Regions from separate parts of the Eubacterium maltosivorans genome, predicted to be linked through region 2. Evidence: a T-box and tRNA genes for the amino acid it is inferred to sense, from the RefSeq annotation. Region 2 holds a T-box; the other holds one or more tRNA genes.
What was found. The T-box of region 2 lies ahead of metG (methionine--tRNA ligase). A T-box ahead of a tRNA ligase gene usually reads a tRNA of that ligase, here a tRNA-Met.
Positions count from the first base shown of each region.

Region 1 (11,544 bases), 850 kb from region 2:
AAACCTATGATATCTTTATTAAAAAGACATGGCTGGATTATGAGTCGCTCATAACGCAAGGATACATTTTGCCTGAGGAAAAAAATAAGTTTTTTACTTTCCATTATGTTGAAAAGAGCCTTGAAAACTGTCCTTCGGTTAAAGAGTATCTTTTTAACAGCAGAGCAAAAAAGGGAATGAATCTGGATATGAATTCCCGCGATCTTGAAAGCTTTTCGGGCCAGTTTCCATTATTTTTAGACTTTTTGAACCGCCGTCTTACCTTGGGATACCGGATTCACATCTGCTGTAAAACTGAGAAGACCCGTGAAACAGTCAAGCAATACCTGATAGATCAGGAGATCTTTAATTTTGTTGAGAATGAAGGGCCAGGTGTACAGCTTTCAGTCGGCGAAATTTCTGAAGGCTTTGAGATGGAAGACGAAAAAGTTGTCTATATTAACGAGTCTGAGATCTTTAAAGAAAAACGTGTTTCCCAGAGAAAGAAAAAACACAAGGGAAGAAAGATTGACTCCTTTGCTGAGTTACATGTAGGAGATTATGTTGTTCATGATGTGCATGGTATTGGGATATACCGTGGGATTGAGCAACTGACGATTGATAATGTAACCAAAGATCTGATGGTCATCGAGTATGCCGGAGATGCCAAGCTTTATATTCCAGTAGAACAGATGGATTCAGTCCAGGTCTATATTGGTACGGGCGGCGATAAAAAACCAAAGGTTAACCAGATGGGAAATCCCGACTGGCAGAAGGCTAAAAATAAAGCTCAAAAAGCAGTCGAAGATATGGCCGACGAGCTCATCGCGCTGTATGCTAAAAGACGTTCGATGAAGGGATACGCTTTTAGTCCAGATACATCGTGGCAAAAAGAGTTTGAGGACGATTTTCCTTATGTTGAAACGGAAGACCAGCTGCGCTGTGTTGAAGAGATTAAGGCGGATATGGAATCAGAAATACCAATGGATCGTCTTTTATGCGGTGATGTTGGGTATGGAAAGACAGAGGTAGCCCTGCGGGCGGCTTTTAAAGCCATCATGGAAGGAAAACAAGTAGCAATGCTGGTTCCAACGACGATTTTGGCACAACAGCATTACAATACTGTTTTAGACCGATTTCGGAAATACCCTATCAGTGTAGAGGTGATCAGTCGTTTCAGGACCTCTGGACAGCAAAAGAAAATTTTAGGAGATCTGGCACTTGGCAAGCTGGATATGATTATCGGCACACACCGCCTGTTATCCCAGGATGTTCATTTTAAAGACCTGGGGCTGCTTATTATCGATGAGGAGCAGCGCTTTGGGGTGCGGTCTAAAGAAAAAATAAAACAGTTGAAACAGAATGTCGATGTTTTGACCTTAAGTGCAACCCCGATCCCGCGTACATTACATATGTCGATGACGGGTGTACGCGATATGAGTGTTATTGAAGAGCCTCCAGAAGGAAGACGGCCGGTTCAAACTTATGTTATGGCTTATAATCCGCTGATTATCCAGGATGCCATCAATCGTGAGCTTGGTCGCGGAGGACAGGTTTACTATGTCCATAATCGTGTTCACGATATCCATGAGGTTGCCATTGATGTCCAGAGTCTCGTACCAGACGCGAGAATTGTAGTGGCGCATGGCCGGATGAGCGGCAGTGAGCTGGAGGATATAATGGTTGATTTTTTAAATCATGACTTTGATATCCTGGTGACAACGACCATTGTTGAGTCTGGGTTAGATGTCAAAAATGCCAATACCATGATTATAGATGAGGGAGATCATTTCGGACTTTCCCAGCTCTATCAGCTGAGAGGGCGTGTCGGAAGATCTGATGTTCAGGCCTATACTTACGTTACCCATAAAAAAGAAATTCTGACTGAAATTGCACAAAAGCGTTTAAAAGCCATCAAGGATTTTACAGCCTTTGGGTCAGGCTTTAAGGTGGCTATGCGCGACCTTGAAATTCGTGGGGCAGGTAATATTTTGGGTGCAGAACAGTCGGGACATCTATTTAAGATTGGTTATGAGCTGTACTGCCGTATTTTGGAAGAGGCGATCAGTAAACGCATGGACGGCGTAGAAGTAGAAACTGAAGAGCCGATTCGTATCAATTTAGATATTGACGGCTATATTCCTGAACGCTATATCAGCAGTGAAGAGCTGAAATATGATATTTATAAAAAACTTACATTTATTAAGACAATTGAGGATTATGATGATTTTGAAGAAGAGCTCCTTGATCGTTTTGGTGATATACCAAATGGCGTTTACAATCTGATGGCCATTGCTATGATTAAAAATATGGCTTCTGCCATCGGAGTCAAAGAGATCAAACAAAAGGGACAGTTTATCTATTTGACCTTTAGTGAGAAGAAGGAAGTCTTTGTGCCTGAGGCTGAAAAAATGCCGGAGTTAATCCGTAAATATAAAGTGAAATTTAAAGCAGGAAAAGCCAATGAAGCGTGCTGGAGCTTTAATTTGTCATCGGTCAAAGATAAAGATATTTTAAAAGAAATTATTTCATTTTTTGAGGATTTAAAATAATTAAGATGTCATTAAGATAAAATATGTTAAAATATAAAAATCACAATTTTTAAGGAGAGCAAAATGCATAAGAATAAGATCAGGGGAGTTGTATTGGCTTTAGCGGTTACGCTGGGGATTACAACACTGACAACCGGTTGTTCATTGGTTTCTGTCAACCCAGAAAAGGATAACCAGCAGGTTATAGCAGAAATTGACGGACAGTCTATGACAAAAGAGTCTTTTAATAACTATATGGCGTATTATGACCTGTACTACACGGCTAACGGAAGTTCAATGCCAACAGGGTCTAAACTGACTGAATTTAAAAAAGATTTGCTGGATAGTCTGGTTCAGGTTGGAGCCATGACTGCTCAGGCTAAAAAGGACAACGTTACAATCGATGAGGGGGCTGCCGAAAGTCAGGCTCAAACGGCGCTGGACAGCTTAAAAACGTCAGCAGGAAATAAATATGACAGTACTTTATCCAAATATAACACCAATAATGATTCTTTTACACAATTTATGAAAACTTTCATGGTTGACAACAGCTATGCCAGTGAGTGCTATTCCAAGCATATGGACTATCTGAAAGAACATCCTGAGGAAGAGCTGGATCAGGTGGTTGGAAAAATCAATGATGAAGAAATCAAACGTGGGATTTATAATTATTACTACATTAATGAGGAAATGACATCCTATTATTCTGGCGGACAGGGACTGCAGACAGATGATGCGAGTGTCAAAGAAACAAATGAATCGATTTTTAATTCAATTGCCCAAAATAAAGCACTGGTTAAGTACTGCGAAGAGAATAATATTGAAATAAAGCAGGAAGAGATCGACAATGCGCTTCAGACAAAACAGTCTATCCAGAAAATGATGTTTCAGACAGATGATGAACTGAATCAGTACCTTGAAAATTATTTCCTCACAAAAGAAAAATATGACGAATATCAAAAGGAAGACGCTAAGGGAACCGCTGCGGGTCAGGCAATCCAGGCAAAAGTTACAGAAGATGTCAAAGTCAGTGACGCAGACTTGCGCAAATATTATAAAGAGCATAAGGATTCTTATGATGAAAGCACAGTTTCAGCAGAGCATATTCTGACAGAGGATGAAACTTTGGCAAATGAAATTTACGATAAAGCAAAAGATGTAAAGACAAAAGAAGATTTTGAGAAAATTATGAACGAATACAAATCCAATGAAAAAGTAAAAGAAGCAACGGATTTGGGTGCTTTCAATAAAGAAAAAATGGTTAGTGAATTCTCAGACGCAGCCTTTGGAATGGATAAAAACAGTGTCAGCAAACCGGTAAAAACAGAGTATGGTTACCACATTATTTATGTTTATGATAAAAATGATGCCGGAGAAGCCAGCTTTGAGGATAAAAAGGATGAAATAGCCGAGTCTGTAAAAGAGGAAAAGGGCACAGAAGATTATAACAAGCTAAAAGAAGATTTGCTGAAAAAAGAGAAAATTGATATCTATGATATTAAGACAACGCTTGAAAGCTATATGGATCAGCTGAAATCCGAATTGAACATTCAAGTTTATGAAAAGAAAGTTCAATAGCTATAATGAGTCAAAGGCTTGCTGCAAGGCAGGCCTTTTAAATTTGCGTATCCACTGCAAAAAAGTTATAATGATACTTATTTCGTTGAAAGAGGTTTTCAAGTGAGTAAAAAAGCGAGCAGTTATCTAAAGGGAGCGACAATTCTGGCAGTGGCCGGGATTCTTTCGCGCCTCCTTGGGTTGTTCTACAAGGTGCCAGTATATAACCTTGTCGGGAGCTATGGTAATGGCATATACAGCAATGTCACAAATGTTTATAATTTGTTGCTGATGGTTTCAACAGTGGGGCTACCGGTGGCAATTTCCAAGATGATTTCTGAAAATATCGCCATCAAGGATTATCTGGCGGCTCATAATGTGTTTAAGGTATCTTTCTGGACGCTGTTGATTATGGGTGGACTCTCCACTGCCTTTCTTTTTCTGGGAGCAGACTGGCTGATTACTGTCGCAAACTGGCCAGGGGAAAGCTTTCCGGCTATTATGGCCATTGCGATGGCACCGCTTATTATAGCGATCTGCTCATCTTTCAGAGGCTTTTTTCAGGGCTTTCAGATTATGAATCCCACAGCAATCTCTCAGATTATTGAACAGATCGTTCGTGTGGGATTAGGTGTTTTTTTGTGCTGGTATTTTGTTTCCAGTGGAATGGGCGTCGGAATGGGCGTCGGCGGAGCTGTTTTTGGAGCAACCGCTGGTGGTCTGTTTGCCATGCTGTTTCTCTGGTTTTTATACTGGGCTTTTAAAGCGGCCAATAAAAAGATCTTAAAACAAACAAGCCGTCCAGTCCCTTTGACGAGCAAACAGATATTTAAGCGCCTTGTTATCATTGCGATTCCAGTCACCTTGACTTCTGCCATTGTTTCACTGTTTTCAATGATCGACTCAATGATCTATATTCCAAGATTGGCGCTTGCAGGGGTGGATGCGCATACAGCTACCACTATGATTGGTGATTTTGCCAATGCCGATACGCTGATCAATATTCCACTTGTCATCAGCGGAACCCTTGCTGTCGCTATGATACCGGCCATTTCAGAATCTTTTGCCCTTCGGGATAAAAGGGCAATGGGACATAAAATCGACGTCGCTATCCGGTTAGTTATTATGGTGGCTTTGCCTTGTTGCATAGGCCTTTCGGTGCTTTCGCAAGGAATCTTTGATATCCTTTTTCAGGGCTCACCCTATGGGCCGGAAATTTTAAAATATTACGCTTACGCGACCATTTTTATGATGCTTTCCAATACATTCCAAAGCATCCTTCAGGCCATTGATCGTTTTAGAGTACCGTTGATTAATCTTGCCATTGCCATTGTTATCCGTTTTGTAACAGGGTGGATCTGTCTGGCAGTGCCAGCTTTTAATATTTATGGGATTGTTATCAGCAGTATGATTACATTTGTTTATTTAACAGTATCCAATTATATTTGCGTCAAGCGTTTCACGGGATTTCAGATGGACGTAAAGCAAACTCTTTTCAAACCTCTGGTTTCTGCGATTATGATGGGACTTGCCACATGGGGCGTTTACGCATTGGTAAGCATGATTGCCGGGAATTTTATCGCAGTAGTGACAGCGATAGTGGCCGCTGTTGTGGTGTATTTTTTCCTGATGATTTTGATTGGTGGAATTACAGAGGAAGAGATGGCCATTCTGCCCGCACAGAAAATCATCGAGCCGGTTTACAGGAAAATTAGAGGAATTTTATATCGCTAGAATAGAGGAGAAATCATGTCACAAATTAGCATTGTTGGTCTGGGTCCTGGCGCTTTTGGCCAGTTGACTGTAGAAACGCTGGAATTACTTCAAAATGAAAACAAAAACTATTTCAGGACAGCGATCCATCCGGTGGTTAAGGAACTGGAAAAACGTGGAATAATGTATTGCAGTTTTGATGAGCTGTATGAAGGGTGCGACTGCTTTGAGGATGTTTATGAGAGTATTGCAAAGCAACTTGTTCAAAAAGCAGAGTCCGGCGAAACGTTGGTCTATGCGGTTCCTGGAAACCCATTGTTTGGAGAACAAAGCGTCGTTGATTTAATGCGTAAATGTCAGGAAAAGAATATAAGCTATCAAATTTATTCGGGAGTAAGCTTTGTGGATATCTCTATGACAGCATTGAGAGAAGATCCGGTTAATGGACTGAAAATTATTGACGCCTTTGAAATAAATGAGCAAATTCCAGATAAGGCCATGGGCAACTTGATTACTCAGGTTTTTAACCGTCATATGGCTTCAGAGGTTAAACTTTTTCTTTTAGATTATTACCCAGACGATTATCCTGTTGTTTTACTCATAAATGCAGGTATTCCAGGCCAGGAGCTCATTAAGGAGGTCCCTTTGTGCGAGATGGACTGGGTGGAGGAAATTAATCATTTAACCACGCTCTACATCCCGCCGGATAAAAAGGATTTAAGAAGCTACCAAAAGTTACTTGAAATTATGGAAATTCTCAGAAGTCCGGAGGGATGTCCCTGGGACAGAAAACAAACACACGAGAGTCTCAAAGCATATTTGCTGGAGGAAACTTATGAGGTGATGGACGCCATTGAGACAGACGATACAGAGAATCTCGTAGAGGAATTGGGAGATTTACTTTTTCAGATTGTATTTCACGCGCAGCTTGGCAGAGAAGAAGGCCTTTTTACAATCAATGATGTTCTGGAAGAAATTAACAAAAAGATGGTGCGCCGGCATCCTCATGTTTTCATGACCCCTGAGGAGATTTCAACCGAAAAAGTCCTGACCAATTGGGATGAGATTAAAAAAACGGAAAAACAGACACAAACACTCGCAGATGAAATGGAGCGTATCCCCAAAGCGTTTACTGCATTAATGGAGGCCTGTAAGGTTCAGTCTAAAGCAGCAAAGGTAGGGTTCGATTGGGAAGATCCTTTGGATGCACTCGAGAAAGTTGCCGAAGAAGAACAGGAAGTAAGAGCAGAAATTTTAAGCAAATGTCCAGATAAATTGGAAGAAGAACTGGGAGATCTGCTGTTTGCGGTTGTCAATGTTGTTCGTCTGTCGAAAATTCAACCGGAAATTGCGTTGCGCAAAGCGACCCAAAAGTTTATTATGCGTTTTAAAGAAATGGAAAAAATTACCCTAAATGAACAAAAAAGTATGCTTGATTATGACCTTAATGGCCTTGAACAACTGTGGCAGCTGGTGAAATCCTTAAAAAACTAAGGTTTTTAGCTAAAAATACAGAAAATGCTTGTATTTTTTAGCGAAACGTGATTATAATAATAATCATAAAAATTAAAACATAAAGATCACACTTTACGGAGGGATAAGAATGAACAAATCAGAATTAATTGCCGCTATGGCAGAAAAATCGGGATTATCTAAAAAGGACTCTGAAAAAGCTTTAGGTGCTTTTATGGATACCGTTGTTGACGCCTTAAAGGAAGGCGACAAAGTTGCTCTGGTAGGTTTCGGTACTTTTGATGTTCGTGAAAGAGCTGCTAGAACCGGTTTAAATCCAAGAACCAAAGAACCAATCGAAATTGCTGCTTCAAAAGCTCCAGCATTTAAAGCAGGAAAAGCATTTAAAGATGAATTAAACAAATAATCAAAGGGAGGGCCGGAGCAATATTGCTCCGGCCCTTTTGATTTTTAGAAAGGAAAGACAATGCGAGTTGATAAATTTTTAAAAAACGCCCGTTTAATCAAACGACGTACCGTAGGAAAAGCGGCATGTGATGGCGGGCGGATTACCATCAATGGAAAGGAAGCAAAGCCTGGCAGTCGTTTGAAAGTTGGTGATATTCTTACAATAGCATACGGCGATGGCGAACAGAAAATTGAAGTTTTAGAGCTGTTGGAACACGCACCCAAGGATAAAGCAACAGAAATGTACAGAGAACTTTAGATTAAGATTTGACTGTGTTTTATAGTTTATAATAGCTGAATGAAATGGATTATGTTACAATAAATAAAAAACAGGTGGTGAAAAAACAGTGGCAGAAAAGAAAAAAAATGGCCTTCGAAGGCGCTTTAAGCCTAAAATGGGGACAATTATTGTGACTCTTGCGCTTTTAATCTTTGTTGGCACGCTGTTTGGAACCAACGCCATGAAAATTCATCAGCTTAATGCTCAAAAGGCAGATATTCAATCCAAGCTGGACGAGGCGGAAAAGAAAAGTAAACAGCTGGACGAAGATATTAAACAAATTGGAACAAAAAATTATATAGAACTCATTGCACGAAAATATCTGGGACTTTATTATCCAGACGAAAAGATTGTGGTACCTGTAGAGGGCAAAGACAATAATGGACAGAATAATAATGAGCAGCTGGCAGAGCAGCCGACACCGACAACTGATGAAAGCAGTCAGGATCATGCCAATAGCGATGAGCAGCAAAGTGAGGAAAACGAATGAGTGAATCAAGTGTACCTAAAGAACCCAAAATCAATCGAGCTGTGATTGATATCGGAACAAATTCGACGAGGATGCTGATATTTAGAAAAGATAAAAAAGGTCAGCTCTTTCGTGTTAATAAATCAGTCCGATATACTCGGATGGGCCAGGGGGTTAATAAGACAAAACGCCTTCATCCAGATGCGATCAAGCGAAATATTGAGGCTTTAGAGGAGTATAAAAACATTGCTGAAGATTATGAAGTAAAAGAAATGTTTATTTTTGGTACAAGTGCGCTCCGGGATGCTGAAAATTCTTTGGAATTTATTGATTTAGCTGCGCAAAAACTTGGAATGAAGGTAGAGATTATTTCAGGCGAAAAAGAGGCGGAATATGGCTTTATCGGCGTCTCACAGTGTTTCGATGAGGGACTGCTTATTTTTGATATTGGGGGCGGCAGCACTGAATTGATTTATGGGCAAGGCCGGAATCTCATAAAAATGAAAAGTCTGGATATCGGGAGTGTCCGTTCTACAGAAGCCTTTATTGAGAATGATCCCCCAAAAGAGGAGGAACTGAATCGGTTAAACCAAAATGCAGCCGAGGCGCTTGAGAGAGTTCTTGTTGATTATGAAGCGTACAAGCCCTATAAGCTGATTGGCATAGGCGGAACGGCGACAACAGTATCCACAATCAAACAGAAGTTGAAAATTTATGACAGTGAGCAGGTGCATCAGAGTGTTGTTACCAAAACAGAGCTTGAATCCATTATTCGGAATCTTTCATCAAAAACAATTGACGAACGCCGCCAGATCGTTGGACTGGAGGCTAAACGCGCTGATATTATCATCGCTGGTACCAGCATACTCGATAATATTTTGAAAGTTACCGGAAAAGATTCATTTGTTGTTTGTGACTATGACAATCTGGAAGGCGCGGCATACAGCCGTTTTCTCGCGAATAAAAAATAAACAAAAAAAAATTAAAAAAGTGTTGACATTAAGTTTCCCAGGCTGTATAATAACACTTGTCCTCAGAAATGAGGCAGCCACACTGAGTGCCGGAGTGGCGGAACTGGCAGACGCACAGGACTTAAAATCCTGCGATCCTTTTCGATCGTATCGGTTCGATTCCGATCTCCGGCACCACTATTAGTAAGACGCAGTTGCGTCTATTATATTGTCGCGGGGTGGAGCAGCTTGGTAGCTCGTCGGGCTCATAACCCGGAGGTCGTAGGTTCAAATCCTGCCCCCGCAACCAAATTCTTAAATTATGGCGGCGTAGCTCAGTTGGCTAGAGCATACGGTTCATACCCGTAGTGTCAGCGGTTCGACTCCGTTCGCCGCTACCATTAATTTAATAACAAGATGTTAGATTAGTTCCGGCCCCTTGGTCAAGCGGTTAAGACACCGCCCTTTCACGGCGGTTACGGGGGTTCGAATCCCCCAGGGGTCACCATTTTGTTTTGAAAAGTTAATATCTTAATTTTGTATGTGGTCGCTTAGCTCAGCTGGGAGAGCACCTGCCTTACAAGCAGGGGGTCATAGGTTCGAGCCCTATAGCGACCACCATTTTTTTATTCAGAATTAATTGAACTTTGAGATGAGCGTTAAATTATCATGGAAGAAAAGCTTTTACAATACATTTCTGATAACGGACTGATAATGGCCGGCGATCGCATTCTAATCGGAGTATCCGGTGGTGCTGATTCGCTGGCCTTGTTGTATTTTTTGAAAAAGTACCAAGGATTGTTGAATATTGAAATTGCAGCCGCGCATTTAAATCATAAGATCAGGGGAAAAGCGGCAGAGGAAGACCACGCTTTTGTAAAAGAATATTGCATTAAACAGTCCATTTTACTTTATGATAAATCGGTAGAAGTTGTTCAGCTGGCAAAAAAGAATAAAATTTCCCTTGAAGAGGCTGGAAGAGAGGCAAGATATGCTTTTTTTAAAGAACTTCAAAGCTCGAAAGCTTATAATAAACTGGCTTTAGGACATCACCTTAACGACCAGGCAGAAACAGTTTTAATGCGTTTGATTCGTGGCACTGGTATAAAAGGAGCGGCAGGAATGCTTTCAGAAACAAAAGGAGAAAGCAATATAATCCGTCCATTGCTATGTGTGGATAAAGAGACTGTTATTTCTTATTGCCAAAAGAATGGTTTGTCTTATCGAACCGACGATACTAACTTTGAAGCGGATGTCACAAGAAATAAATTAAGATTAGAAATCCTTCCACAGCTTAGGGGGATTAATCCAAGGGTTGAAGAGCATTTAGCAGAATTTGCTTTGCTTGCACATGAGCATGAGCAGTTTTTGCAAAATTCTGTTGCTGAGTTGAGCGTAAATATGATTACAAAAAAAAGTAATCGGGTATATCTTAATTTAGAGATGTGGCGGCAGCAGCTTCCACTTCTTCAAAAAGAACTTTTGCGTCATATGATTTTGCAGCTTAAGGGTAGTTTAAAAGAAATAGAGTACAATCATATCCTATGCGTTAAGCAGCTGCTTTTATCTGAAAAGACGGTCTGGGAGCTTCATTTGCCACATGGCATGCAGGCTGTCAGGCGATACGATCTTTTTTGGATAGAGACAAAAAAAGTGGCTGTTATCCCGAAAATGGGCTGCTATGAATTGCTGCCAGATAAAGCGTATTACTTTGCAAAAGAAGGTTTGTGGATTAAACTGACAGTGGTTCGGGAAGAATCTATAAAAAATTCAAAAGAATTAAAAAATCATAGTGAAAAATATTTTGATTATGGTAAAATAAGAGGAAAGCTTTATTTGAGAAATCGTCGACCAGGTGATTTTTTCAACCCTGTTGGCATCATAGGCAGAAAAAAGATAAAAGATTATTTCATTGATCGAAAGATTGAGCGTGAAAAGCGTGATGCGGTTCCACTGTTAGCAGTAGGGTCAGAGATAATCTGGATTTTGGGATATGCGATTAACCGAAACTATCAGGTAAGCGCTGAGACTAAGAGCGTTCTTAAAGTTCAGTATCAAATAATAGGAGAGAAATTTGGCGTTTGATTTTGATAGAATCTTAATAGAAAAGCATATAATAGAGAAAAGAGTTTCTGAACTTGGAAA
Region 1 covers NZ_CP029487.1:1,900,317-1,911,860, reverse strand. Annotated here, with positions in the region: gene mfd (transcription-repair coupling factor) at 1-2,531, shown strand, start outside; gene CPZ25_RS09140 (peptidyl-prolyl cis-trans isomerase) at 2,595-4,088, shown strand; gene CPZ25_RS09135 (putative polysaccharide biosynthesis protein) at 4,191-5,801, shown strand; gene yabN (bifunctional methyltransferase/pyrophosphohydrolase YabN) at 5,817-7,274, shown strand; gene CPZ25_RS09125 (HU family DNA-binding protein) at 7,384-7,659, shown strand; gene CPZ25_RS09120 (RNA-binding S4 domain-containing protein) at 7,720-7,959, shown strand; gene CPZ25_RS09115 (FtsB family cell division protein) at 8,048-8,470, shown strand; gene CPZ25_RS09110 (Ppx/GppA phosphatase family protein) at 8,467-9,420, shown strand; tRNA gene CPZ25_RS09105 (tRNA-Leu) at 9,509-9,597, shown strand; tRNA gene CPZ25_RS09100 (tRNA-Met) at 9,633-9,709, shown strand; tRNA gene CPZ25_RS09095 (tRNA-Met) at 9,724-9,800, shown strand; tRNA gene CPZ25_RS09090 (tRNA-Glu) at 9,833-9,907, shown strand; tRNA gene CPZ25_RS09085 (tRNA-Val) at 9,945-10,020, shown strand; gene tilS (tRNA lysidine(34) synthetase TilS) at 10,069-11,484, shown strand; gene hpt (hypoxanthine phosphoribosyltransferase) at 11,474-11,544, shown strand, end outside.
Region 1: it has a tRNA-Met gene. The T-box ahead of metG (methionine--tRNA ligase) is inferred to sense a tRNA for this amino acid. The anticodon was not compared.

Region 2 (11,544 bases):
TTGTATTTATCGTGAATGCTGCCGTTTGCTTTAAAGGCCCAGAACAACAGCGCCGTCAAAACCAGCGCAGCAAGCAAAATGGTGCCGCTGAGCTCAAAATGATAAGCTGAGGCGACCTGGAGTCCTGTCTTTGCTGAGAACAGATCCGTATAGAGCAGCGTATCTCCTCTGAACAGACGGACAAAGTAGCCAGCCAGTCCAAAAATATACATCAGAATTCCTCCGCCTATCAAAGACGTTCTCATCCGCCCGGTTATAATATATAAAAACACATAGACTGCCATACAGCAGGCCAGATTTAAAAACAAACGGATCCCCTCCGTATCGAAGGGTGCTTCCTGAAAAATCTGGAAGATGGTATAGGAAAAGGCTGAGGACAGGACAAGCAGCAGCACGTTCCACAGAGCTGCCGCCCGTTCCCGGCACGCTATATTTGAAAAGATGGCCAGCCCGATCATAAACACACACAGCCCTGCTGTATTCAGGTAGCCCTCATCAAAGCCCATCATCTGGTAGCAAAGCGCCAGACTCAGGCTCAGCGCTGCCACTGCCGCCAGCGCCGCCAATATTCTTTTTTTACTCGTTGTTAAATTGATTACAGAATCCAAAAAAAACCTCCCGTTCTCTGGATATTATACCATTAAACGGGAGATTTTGTGTCATTTTCAATACAAATTAAGTTTTACTCTTTTAGCTTACTTTACCACCGGCTGGAATCACATCGCCGTCGACCGTCAGAATACTCAATTTTTTTCCTTTTACAGCGGAAAGAATCATTCCGTTGGACTCCAGTCCGCGCAGCATTACTGGTTTCAGATTTGTACATACAATCACCTTTTTACCCACAAGGTCTTCAGGCTTATAATATTTGGCGATTCCAGAAATAATCTGGCGCTTTTCTGTCCCCAGATCCAGCTGGAATACCAGCAGTCGGTCTGCGTCAGGGTGCTGTTCACAGGAGATAACCTCCGCGACCTTCATCTCAACCTTGGCAAAATCGTCAATGGTGATCAGACCTTCCGGCACCTCGGTTTTTTCTTCCTTCTTCGCCTGTTTTTCCTTTTTAGGCTGCTGCTTTTGCTCTGGTTTTTCCTTCTTTACTTCAATTCTCGGGAAGATCGGTTCACAGCGTTCTACCTGGATGCCGTCCGGATATTTTCCAAAGGACTGGATGCTTTCCCAAGTCCTGAGTTCCTCCGGCACCTTGAGCTCATCGGCGATCTTAACGCCGGTATCCGGCATTGCAGAGCTTACGAGCACAGAAATTATTCTGAGAGACTCTGTCAGATTATACATAACCATTGCCAGCCGGGCTTTCTTTTCAGGATCTTTGATCAAAACCCAGGGCTGTGTCTCATCGATGTATTTATTTGTTCGGGATACCAGCTTCCAGATCGCCTCCAGCGCACGGCTAAAGTCCAGTTTATTCATGTAATCTTCCACAACGCCGGGAGTTTCCACGGCCAAGGCAGCGAGGTCAGCGTCAAACTCACCGCTTTCACGCTCAGCCGGAATCACACCGCCAAAATATTTCACGGTCATGGCCACTGTCCGACTCAGGAGATTACCCAAGTCATTGGCCAGATCAGAATTGATATGGCTGACCAGCAGGTCTTCGTTGTAAATACCGTCTGCACCATAAGTCATTTCACGCAGCACATGATAGCGCAGGGCGTCCACGCCGTATTTTTGGGCCAACTCTACCGGATCAACTACATTGCCCACAGATTTGGACATTTTACCGCCCTTTAACAGAATCCAGCCATGACCGTAGACGCGTTCCGGCAGGGGCAGATCCAGCGCCATGAGGATAATCGGCCAATAAATGGTATGGAAGCGGATAATGTCCTTACCGACCAGATGCACATTTGCCGGCCAGTATTTATCCATGAGCTGAGGCTTGTCATTCATGTAGCCAAGGGCCGAGATATAATTCGGGAGAGCGTCGATCCAGACATACACCACATGCCCCGGGTCAAAGGTTACCGGAACACCCCAGCTGAAGGAGGTTCTGGAAACGCAGAGATCCTGAAGGCCGGGCTTGATGAAGTTGTTGATCATCTCGTTCTTCCGGGATTCCGGCTGAATAAAATCCGGATGGTCCTCAATATACTGCAATAAGCGGTCTGCATATTTGGACATTTTAAAGAAATAAGCTTCCTCAGAGGCCTTTTCAACTGGACGTCCGCAATCCGGGCAGTTGCCGTCCACCAGCTGGCTTTCTGTCCAGAAGGACTCGCAGGGCGTGCAGTACCAGCCTTCATATTTTCCCTTGTAGATATCGCCCTGATCATAGAGTTTTTTAAAAATCTGCTGGATGGTTTTCTCGTGTTCCGGATCTGTGGTGCGGATAAACTGGTCATAGTTAATGTTCATCAGCTTCCACAGCTCCTTAATTCTTCCCACTACGTCATCCACATAGGCCTGTGGGGTAACACCCTTTTCCTCGGCAACCTTCTGAATCTTCTGACCATGTTCATCCGTACCGGTTAAAAAATAGGCGTCATAGCCCGTCAGCTTTTTAAAACGGGTCAGGGTATCGGCGGCTACCGTGGTATAGGTATGACCAATGTGTAAATCTCCGCTTGGATAATAGATCGGAGTTGTGACATAAAAAGTTTTCTTTTCTTCCATCGTATTTCCTCCTAAAAAAATAAAAAATAAAGAGAGCCTCTCCATATAAGGACGAAGCTCTCGTGTTACCACCTTACTTTCCGCCTGTCTCACGGCAGACGGCTCAGCTAATAAACCGGCGGGGTTTATTATTTGTTTTTAACGCTTTCCGCGGCTCTGGCTTAGGCGGCAGCCCTCACCAAAGCTTGCTCAGAGGCCATCTTCCATTCCTTGTCCACAGCCGGCTTTCACCTTTCCCGGCTCTCTGTATGCTTCCTCCGAATGTACTCTTCTCTTCATCGCAGCTTATATTTAATTTATTACTATACTATTATATCCAAATATTTTTAAAATGCAAGCCCTAATCGCTCTGGTTACCGTTTCAGTTCATTATAAATATCCCGCTTGCTCACGCCGCGGTCCCTGGCCACCTGTTTCATGGCTTCCTTTTCGCCCATGCCCTGGTCTTCGTAATGGGCCATGTGATCCTCCAGCGGAAGGGACATCAAATCCTGACCTCCCTCCGTAAGCCCATCGCCGCCTTCAATAACCAGCACAAACTCGCCCTTGGGCGGGTTTTCAGAATACCAGTTCAGATGCTCCTGAACTGTACCCATTCGGGTCTCTTCGTATTTTTTTGTTATTTCCCTGGAAATACTCATTTTTCGGTCCGGAATGACCTGAACCATGGCTTCCAGTGTTTTCACCAGTCTGTGGGGCGTTTCGTAGAGAATAACTGTATTTTCAGAAGCGGCTATTTTCTCAATACCCTCGCGAATCTCTTTATTCTGCTTTCCTAAAAAACCCAGAAAGGTAAAAACCCGGGCGTCAATGCCTGAAAGCACAAGCGCACAAAGCCCTGCGTTTGGTCCAGGCACCACCTCCACCGGGATTCCGGCTTCATTGCACCGGCTGACAATGACTGAGCCAGGGTCAGAGATAATAGGCATTCCCGCATCGCTGACCAGGGCGATATTTTTACCCGCTGTCAAAAACTCCAGCAGCTTTTCACTGCCGCTCTGCTCATTGTGCTGGTGATAGGCCAACAGATGCTTCTTAAGCTCAAAATGATTGAGAAGCTTGACAGTATGACGGGTATCCTCCGCGGCAATCACATCCACTTCCTCTAAAACCCGAAGGGCCCTCAGCGTAATATCCTCAAGATTCCCGATGGGTGTCCCGACAATATATAATTTTCCCGGCATGGCATTCTCCATTTTTAATCAAACAAATTCCGCGCCACATAGACGCCGTTGACCGACGCCTGCATCAGACCGCGGGTGATGCCGGCGCCGTCGCCCAGCACATACAGGTTTTTAATATTGGTCTGAAACTTTTCGTCCACAGCCACCTTGTTGGAGTAGAACTTGACCTCCACCCCGTAGAGCAGCGTCTCGTCACTGGCCAGACCTGGCGACACATGGTCCAGCGCCTGGATCATTTCATCGATATCCTTCATGATGCGGTATGGCAGAACCAGACAGAGGTCTCCCGGTACAGCGTCCTTGAGGGTCGGACGAATATTGTTGCGGTGAAGCCGTTCCTCGTTGGTTCGCCGGCCTCTTATAAAGTCGCCATAGCGCTGCACCAGAATCTTATTCCCGGTGAGCATGTTTCCAAGGCTGGCGATATGCTTGCCATAAGCGATGGGCGCGTTAAAAGGCTCAGTAAAACCTTTTGAAACCAACAGCGCAAAATTGGTATTATCTGTTTTTAAAGCGTCAGATTTGTAGCTGTGGCCGTTGACCACTGCCAGATTGTCATCATAATACTCGGTTGAAACCACGCCCCCAGGATTTGAGCAGAAGGTCCGCACTGCGTCGTCAAAAGTCGGCGTGTAGTAGACCAGTTTGCCTTCATAAAGGGCGTCGTTGATTTCCTTCATAATTTCATTGCGGGTTTCAAGGCGGATACCGATATCCACCTTGCCCACCGTTGTATCTATGCCATAGGTGTCGCACATGGCTTTAAACCATTCAGACCCATCACGGCCTACACCGGCTAAAATTTTGTCCGCGTAATATTCACAGTCCGCCTGCACGCCAACGGCTGCACCATCCTCCACAATCAGGCTCTTTACCGGATTGCGGAACTTGATTTCTACCCCAAGATCATGGATCAAATGATCCTGGATGCGCTTATAAATGGTGTAGCCAACCTCTGTCCCCATATGGCGTATGGGACATTCAATAAGCTTTAAATTACTCTGAATGGCCTTTGTTCTTATCTCACGAATTTTCTCTGGATTATCAAGACCGTGTACCTTGGGGTCTGCCCCAAAGCGCAGGTAATGCTCATCCACATAGGCGATAAGTTCTTCGGTTTTCTCATAACCGATATAATCCGGCAGCTCCCCGCCGACATCCGGCGACAGCGAGAGCTTCCCGTCTGAGTAAGCACCCGCTCCGGCAAAACCGGTTGTAATGTTACAGGGCTTACAGCCCACACACACACCGGTCTTGCGCTTTGGGCAAATTCGTTTTTCAATGGCGTTGCCCTTTTCCAGCATTAAAATACTGAGCTCAGGCTTTTCTTTTTTTAGCTCAAGCGCAGCAAAAATGCCGGCAGGGCCGGCGCCGATTATGATTACATCATATTTGTTCATATGAAACCCTTCTTACCCTGATCGTCAGGGTAACCTTCAATAAAAAATAATGGAAAATTATTTGTTCTTTAGTTTTCCATTCTCCATTCAACCGATAAAGGATCACAGATTCTTCGGAAATCGATCATCCATTATGGGATGATTTCCTCATCATCTGCGTTAGCTTCATTATCGCTCACCCACTTACGCTCCTGTTCGCTACCAAATTTGCCGATGGCAAATTTGGATTCAGCATCAGTATCCCGGGTCCTCGTAGAAATCAGGGGCGGGATCATTAAATTTAGTATATTCAGGCAGCCACGCAAGCTTCAGGCGGCCGGTCGGGCCGTTACGCTGTTTAGCGATATCCAGCTCTGCAATGTGTGGCTCAGATTCCTTGTTATAGTAATAATCACGGTATAAAAACATAACCACATCCGCATCCTGCTCAATGGAGCCAGACTCACGGAGGTCGGCGAGCATGGGATGATGGTCTGTCCTCGCATCTGGCGCACGACTGAGCTGTGAGAGACAGATCAGCGGACAGTCCATTTCACGGGCAAGGCCCTTCAGACCTCGGGAGATCTCCGAAATTTCATTCTGCCTGTTTTCCGCCTTTCCCCTTCCGCTCATAAGCTGCAGGTAGTCGATAAGAATCAAGTCCAGTCCTTTTTCTGTCTTGAGGCGGCGGCATTTTGACCTTACCTCTGACAATGTCACCCCCGGAGTATCGTCAATAAAGATATTGGTATTGTATAAATGGCTGTAGCCAAGGGAGATGCTCTCCCAGTCCTCCGGTGAAAGCTCTCCTGTACGGATCTTGTTACTGTCGACCAGAGATTCCGCGCAGAGCATACGCTGTACCAGCTGGGCTTTGGACATTTCAAGACTGAAAATAGCGACCGCTGCGTTTTCCTTCAGGGCAGCGTTCTGGGCCAGGTTTAAGGCAAAGGCCGTTTTACCCATGGAGGGGCGCGCCGCCACGAAGATCAGGTCAGACCTCTGCAGACCGGAGGTATAAAGATCAAGCTCTGAAAAGCCAGTGGTCAGACCGGTCAGATTACCCTGGTTCTGCTGGATCGTCTCAATCTGCATCAGGGTTTCACCAAGGGTCTCGCTTATGGGCTCAAAATCTCCACGTTTTTTCCCCTGTGAAACCTTAAAAATACTCTGCTCTGCGCTTTCGATGACGGATTCCACATCGTCATACTGGCCGTAGCTTTCATTGAGAATTTCGGTGGCGGTGTCAATCAGGTTTCGTATAACCGATTTTTCCTGAACAATTTTACAGTATTCCTCATAATTCGTGTACATGGGGACCTGGTCAACCAATCCCGCGATATAGGCCGGTCCTCCGATTTCTTCAAGAACGCCCCGGTTTTTAAGCATATTGATCAGGGTTACGGTATCAATGGGCCGTCTTTCATCATGCAGTGCCAGCATACATTCAAATATTCTGGCATTGGCTGTGCTGTAAAAATCATCCGGCGACAGCAGCTCCTCGGCTCTGGCGATATTGGATTCTTCCAGCAAAATCGCTCCGAGCACCGACTGCTCTGCTTCAAGGTTGTGGGGCGGAGTCTTCGGGTTAATCACCTGATTTCACCTCCTTTTTTAAAAAATTTCCCAGGAAATTGGCACGGATTTCCAAATTTATTTTGCGGCTTCAACCACCACTGTCAGGTTGCCCTCAACGCCGGCATAGGTTTTAACCTTCACCTCAATGCGTCCGACATTTCTGACCGGTGCGTTTAAAGCGATCTTGCGTTTATCCACTTTGATCTCTTTCTGAGCTTCCAGGGCCTCCGCAATATCCTTGCTTGTGACAGAGCCGAAAAGCTTTCCGTCTTCCCCTGCTTTTTCAGCGATGGTGATGGTCGTATCGTCAATGACCTTGGCCATAGCCACAGCAGCCTGGCGTTCTTCTTCCATCTGCTGTTTTTTCAGAGCCTGAGCTTCCTCTGCCTTAGCAATATTTTCCTTTGTTCCCGGAAGACCTTTATTGGTTTTGATTAAAAAGTTACGGCCATAGCCATCCTTAACATTGACAATTTCGCCGGCTTTGCCGACATTTTGAACATCTTCTAATAACACTACTTTCATTTTTCTTCTCTCTCTTTCATATATTCTTCTATAGCGTCAAGTAACATCTGTTTTCCGACATCCAGATCATTGATATCCGGAAGCTGGGCACCCGCGATGGCCAGATGACCGCCGCCGCCCATTTTTTCGAGGATCAGCTGAACGTTAACCTCACCCATGGAACGGCCGCTGATAACCAGCCCGCTGCCACTCTTTAAGAGGATGAAAGATGCATTGATCCCCTTGATATTTAACAGCTCGTCCGCTGCCTGGGCAGCGATGATCTTAGCATATTCCGATTCGTTTTCCAACTGGGAAATCGCGATGCTGTCAAAATAGATTTTCGCGTTCCGCACCGCTTCTGACCGGGTGGAATAGGTTGCGAGGTCATCCTGAAGCATGGTTTTAGCGATAATGGTATCCGCGCCTTTACGACGGAGATAGGAGGCTGCCTCAAAGGTCCGCACCCCTGTTTTAAAGGTGAACATCTTTGTGTCCATGCACATACCTGCCATGAGGGCATTGGCCTCGGTTTCGTTCATGCTTTCCTTTTCATCAAGGTACTGGAGCAGTTCGGTGATCAATTCACAGGTCGAGGAGGCATAGGCCTCGGTGTAATTGAGCACCGTCTTTTCGATGAACTTTCCTGAACGCCGGTGGTGGTCGATAACCACAATCTTTTCGATTTCTTCGATCAGCTCTGGAACCTCCAGATAATTGGCGTTCTGGGTATCCACGATGATCAGCAGGGTATTGGGCGTAATGTAGTCCTCCGCTTCCTTTGGCTTGATAAAAGATTCCCGGTACTCGTCATTTTCCATGAGATACTGAAACAGCTCCTTGATACTGTAGTTAATCTCCTTGATAACAATCTTACCGGTTTTATTGAGGGCCTTGCAGGCGCCCAGAAGGCCGACCGCCGCACCCAGACAATCCATATCCGGTGTCTGATGCCCCATAATCAGAACATTATCGGATTCCCGGATAAGCTCTCTGAGGCCGTGGGCCTTAACCCTTGCCTTAACCTTGGTCCGTTTCTCCGTGGCTTCGGTGGTTCCGCCATAAAAAGCCATCTTTTCATCCTGCCTGACAACGGCCTGATCGCCGCCGCGGGCAAGGGCAATGTCCAGCGCCGCGTGGGAAAGCTCGTCGGCTTCACGAATGGCCAGTGGCTCATCAGACACACCAATACCGATACTCAGGGTTACCTGGGATTTTTCTTCCGTTTCTGTCTCCCGGATTTCATCGAGAATACGGAAACGCTCTTCCTCCATGGCCCTGAGTTTTTCTTTTTCAAAAATCATTAAATAGTGGTCATTTTCATATTGAATAATCACCGCTCCGACCGTCTTGGCCCATTCGTTGATCTTCAGGTCAATCTGGCTCAGAACCGCAGACCGCTCATGGCTGGGGAGCTGCTCGATGATATCGTCGTAGTTGTCGATTAAAATATAACAGAAAACCGGTTCGTTTTCCTTATAGATTTCCTGCTGTTTTTTCTGAATGGTGACGTCGAAAAAGTGTAACAGGATCAGTGTTTCATCTCCATCGCTGAAGCTGTTTGACACAATGGTATAGTCTGTATCTTTGTGGTTGAATTCCTGTTCCTTTTCCCTGAGCAGGGTTTCCAGATCAATCCCAAGCTCTTCCTGAATTTTTTTGCCAAAAAAATTGGCCGCCGTATCCTTCTTTTTAAAATTCCGATCAAAATATTGGTTATACCAGCAGATTTGTCCGTCTTCATTGACAATGACCAGGGCAATCGGCAACTCATACATCCGCTCCTGGTTTAAACGGTCGATATCGCCATAAATAGTCTCAATGGCTTTCTGAAGACGCAGATTGGACTGCTTTTCCTCCTGGCTGTCACGCCAGAAGCAGATACCGCAGAGCAGAACGCCCAGACACCCAAGCGGGATATTGTAGAACAGGAGAATCAGCGACAGCAGAAAAATCACCAGATAGAGTTTCGACGCGATTGATTGCTTCTCTTTCATATGTTTGTACCATCTCGATTTTCTATAAATTTTCGTACATCAATGTAAATATCCGCAACGCCTACAAAAGAAATGATATAGGAAATATACGGTATAAACAGACAAAGTACGACGATCAGAATCTTCAGGCCCATGGATTCCTTCGCCCGCTTGCGGTTTATCAGCCAGTACACAAAGGATATCCCCATTAAAAAATACAGAAGATAGATAATCATCATCAGTGTATAGGTGTAGACGGCCGGAATCGTATCAATATGTGCCAGATCAATGACTAAAAGGACAATGACCACCATAATGAGAAAATTTTTAAAGGATCTCGGCAGACGCCATTTACTGAGCTGCGGAAGGGTTTTTACCGGCAGACGCATCCGTTTCAGGATCGTGTCAGAAATTAACACATTCGCCCAGGCAATAAAGAATGGCGAAATCAGAAACGCCAGCGGAATGACCATTTTCATGGTCTCCTTCATCTGGTCAACGGCTGTTTGCAACAAGCTCAGCTGATCCTCCGGAAACGCGCCCAGAGAACGGTAAACGTCCATTACCTGCGCCGATGAGGTATCAATGGTTTCTGTAAGCATTGCGACAAAATTCTGTCCCGTCAGGACCTGCAGCAAAATAATGATCAGAATGATCGCTGCAAAAATCCCCGCATAAGCGACAGCAAGTTTAAGAAAACCATCTTTACGCTTGTAATACATATACCCAAGACTACAGCCCACAAAAATCATATAGATACCATAGCCCCCGGCTGTAAGCGGGTCCATAAACATAAATAGAATCAGCGTTGCCGCCAGGCCCGCGATAAGTGTTACCCTAAAGCCCTGTTTTTCCGCCAGTATCACCATCGGTACTGGAATCAGGAAAAAAAGCAGCAGTAAAAAGGGAACATAAGAAGAAAACAGAGCGATGATTACCGCCAATGCGCACAGCATTGCACCCTCTGTTATGGCCTTAGTTTTCATTTTTCATACCTTCCTTTTCAAGGCATATATATCCACTTTTATTATACACGATACACCTTGAATTAGTTTTAAAATACCTGTCGTCCTTAAAAAGACTAAAATGAACCTAGATATTATACCACATTCCCGGCTTAATGAACACATTTCTGTAAATTTCACAACATTTTTGCAACATTCTTTTTATCTTTATGATTTTGTGGTATAAATAATATCAGCATTTAATTGAAGAATCTTTTACGAAATGTTAAACTATTTTTAAGTGGATAACTGAAAGGAGAAACAATGTCTGATTATATTGTAAGAGCCACAGCTGCCGACGGACAGATTCGCGCATATGCCGCGACGACACGGGAGCTCTGTGCCCATGCGCATAAAATACACAATACTTCCCCTGCTGCCACTGTGGCACTCGGCCGCCTGCTGACAGCCGGCAGCTTAATGGGAAGCATGATGAAAAACGATGATGAGGTACTGACCCTGCAGATTAAAAGTGACGGCCCCATTGGCGGTATTACTGTCACTGCCAACAGCAAGGCCGATGTCAAGGGATTCGTCTTTGAACCTCAGGTGAAAAGTGAAAACCCGCTTGAAACGGAAAAGGTGATTGGAAATGGAAATTTAAGTATTATTAAGGATATTGGCTTAAAGGAACCTTATGTGGGCACCTCACCGTTGGTAACCGGCGAAATTGCTGAGGATTTAACCTATTACTATGCCTTTTCTGAGCAGATTCCAACCTCTGTGGCACTTGGTCTTACCTTAAAGGAAGAGACAGAGGTCAACCAGGCTGGCGGTTTTATCATCCAGCTCATGCCTTATACCTCTGACGAAATCATCGACCAGCTTGAGAAAAAATTAAGCCAGGCCGAATCCGTCACCACACTTCTGGAAAAGGGCCAGACTCCCGAAGAAATTCTGGAAATTATACTGGGCGAATTCGGCGTAAACATCATTGACCGTCTGCCCACCCAGTTCAAATGTGACTGTTCGAGAGAACGTGTCACCAAAGCCCTCATCAGTGTCGGTGAAAAAGATCTGCAGGAAATGATCGACGACGGCAAGACCATTGAGGTCAACTGTGATTTTTGCGGCAAACATTACTATTTTACTCCAGAGGATCTGCAGATCCTGCTTCAGATGGTAACAAAGAAAAAAATGCAGAAATTTAAGGTCGTGGACGCAGAATAATAAAAGCACTAAAAAAACGAACTGAAAACTCAGTTCGTTTTTTTAGTGGATACCGGAATGAAACCTTGGTTTCCGGCCTCTTCAACCATCTTCAGAAAATAGCGGTACACTCCCG
Region 2 covers NZ_CP029487.1:2,750,398-2,761,941, forward strand. Annotated here, with positions in the region: gene CPZ25_RS12995 (LTA synthase family protein) at 1-608, opposite strand, end outside; gene metG (methionine--tRNA ligase) at 691-2,679, opposite strand; T-box leader at 2,679-2,922, opposite strand; gene rsmI (16S rRNA (cytidine(1402)-2'-O)-methyltransferase) at 2,988-3,818, opposite strand; gene CPZ25_RS13010 (NAD(P)/FAD-dependent oxidoreductase) at 3,833-5,218, opposite strand; gene dnaB (replicative DNA helicase) at 5,453-6,793, opposite strand; gene rplI (50S ribosomal protein L9) at 6,851-7,300, opposite strand; gene CPZ25_RS13025 (DHH family phosphoesterase) at 7,297-9,276, opposite strand; gene CPZ25_RS13030 (YybS family protein) at 9,273-10,241, opposite strand; gene hslO (Hsp33 family molecular chaperone HslO) at 10,524-11,429, shown strand; gene pdxT (pyridoxal 5'-phosphate synthase glutaminase subunit PdxT) at 11,459-11,544, opposite strand, start outside.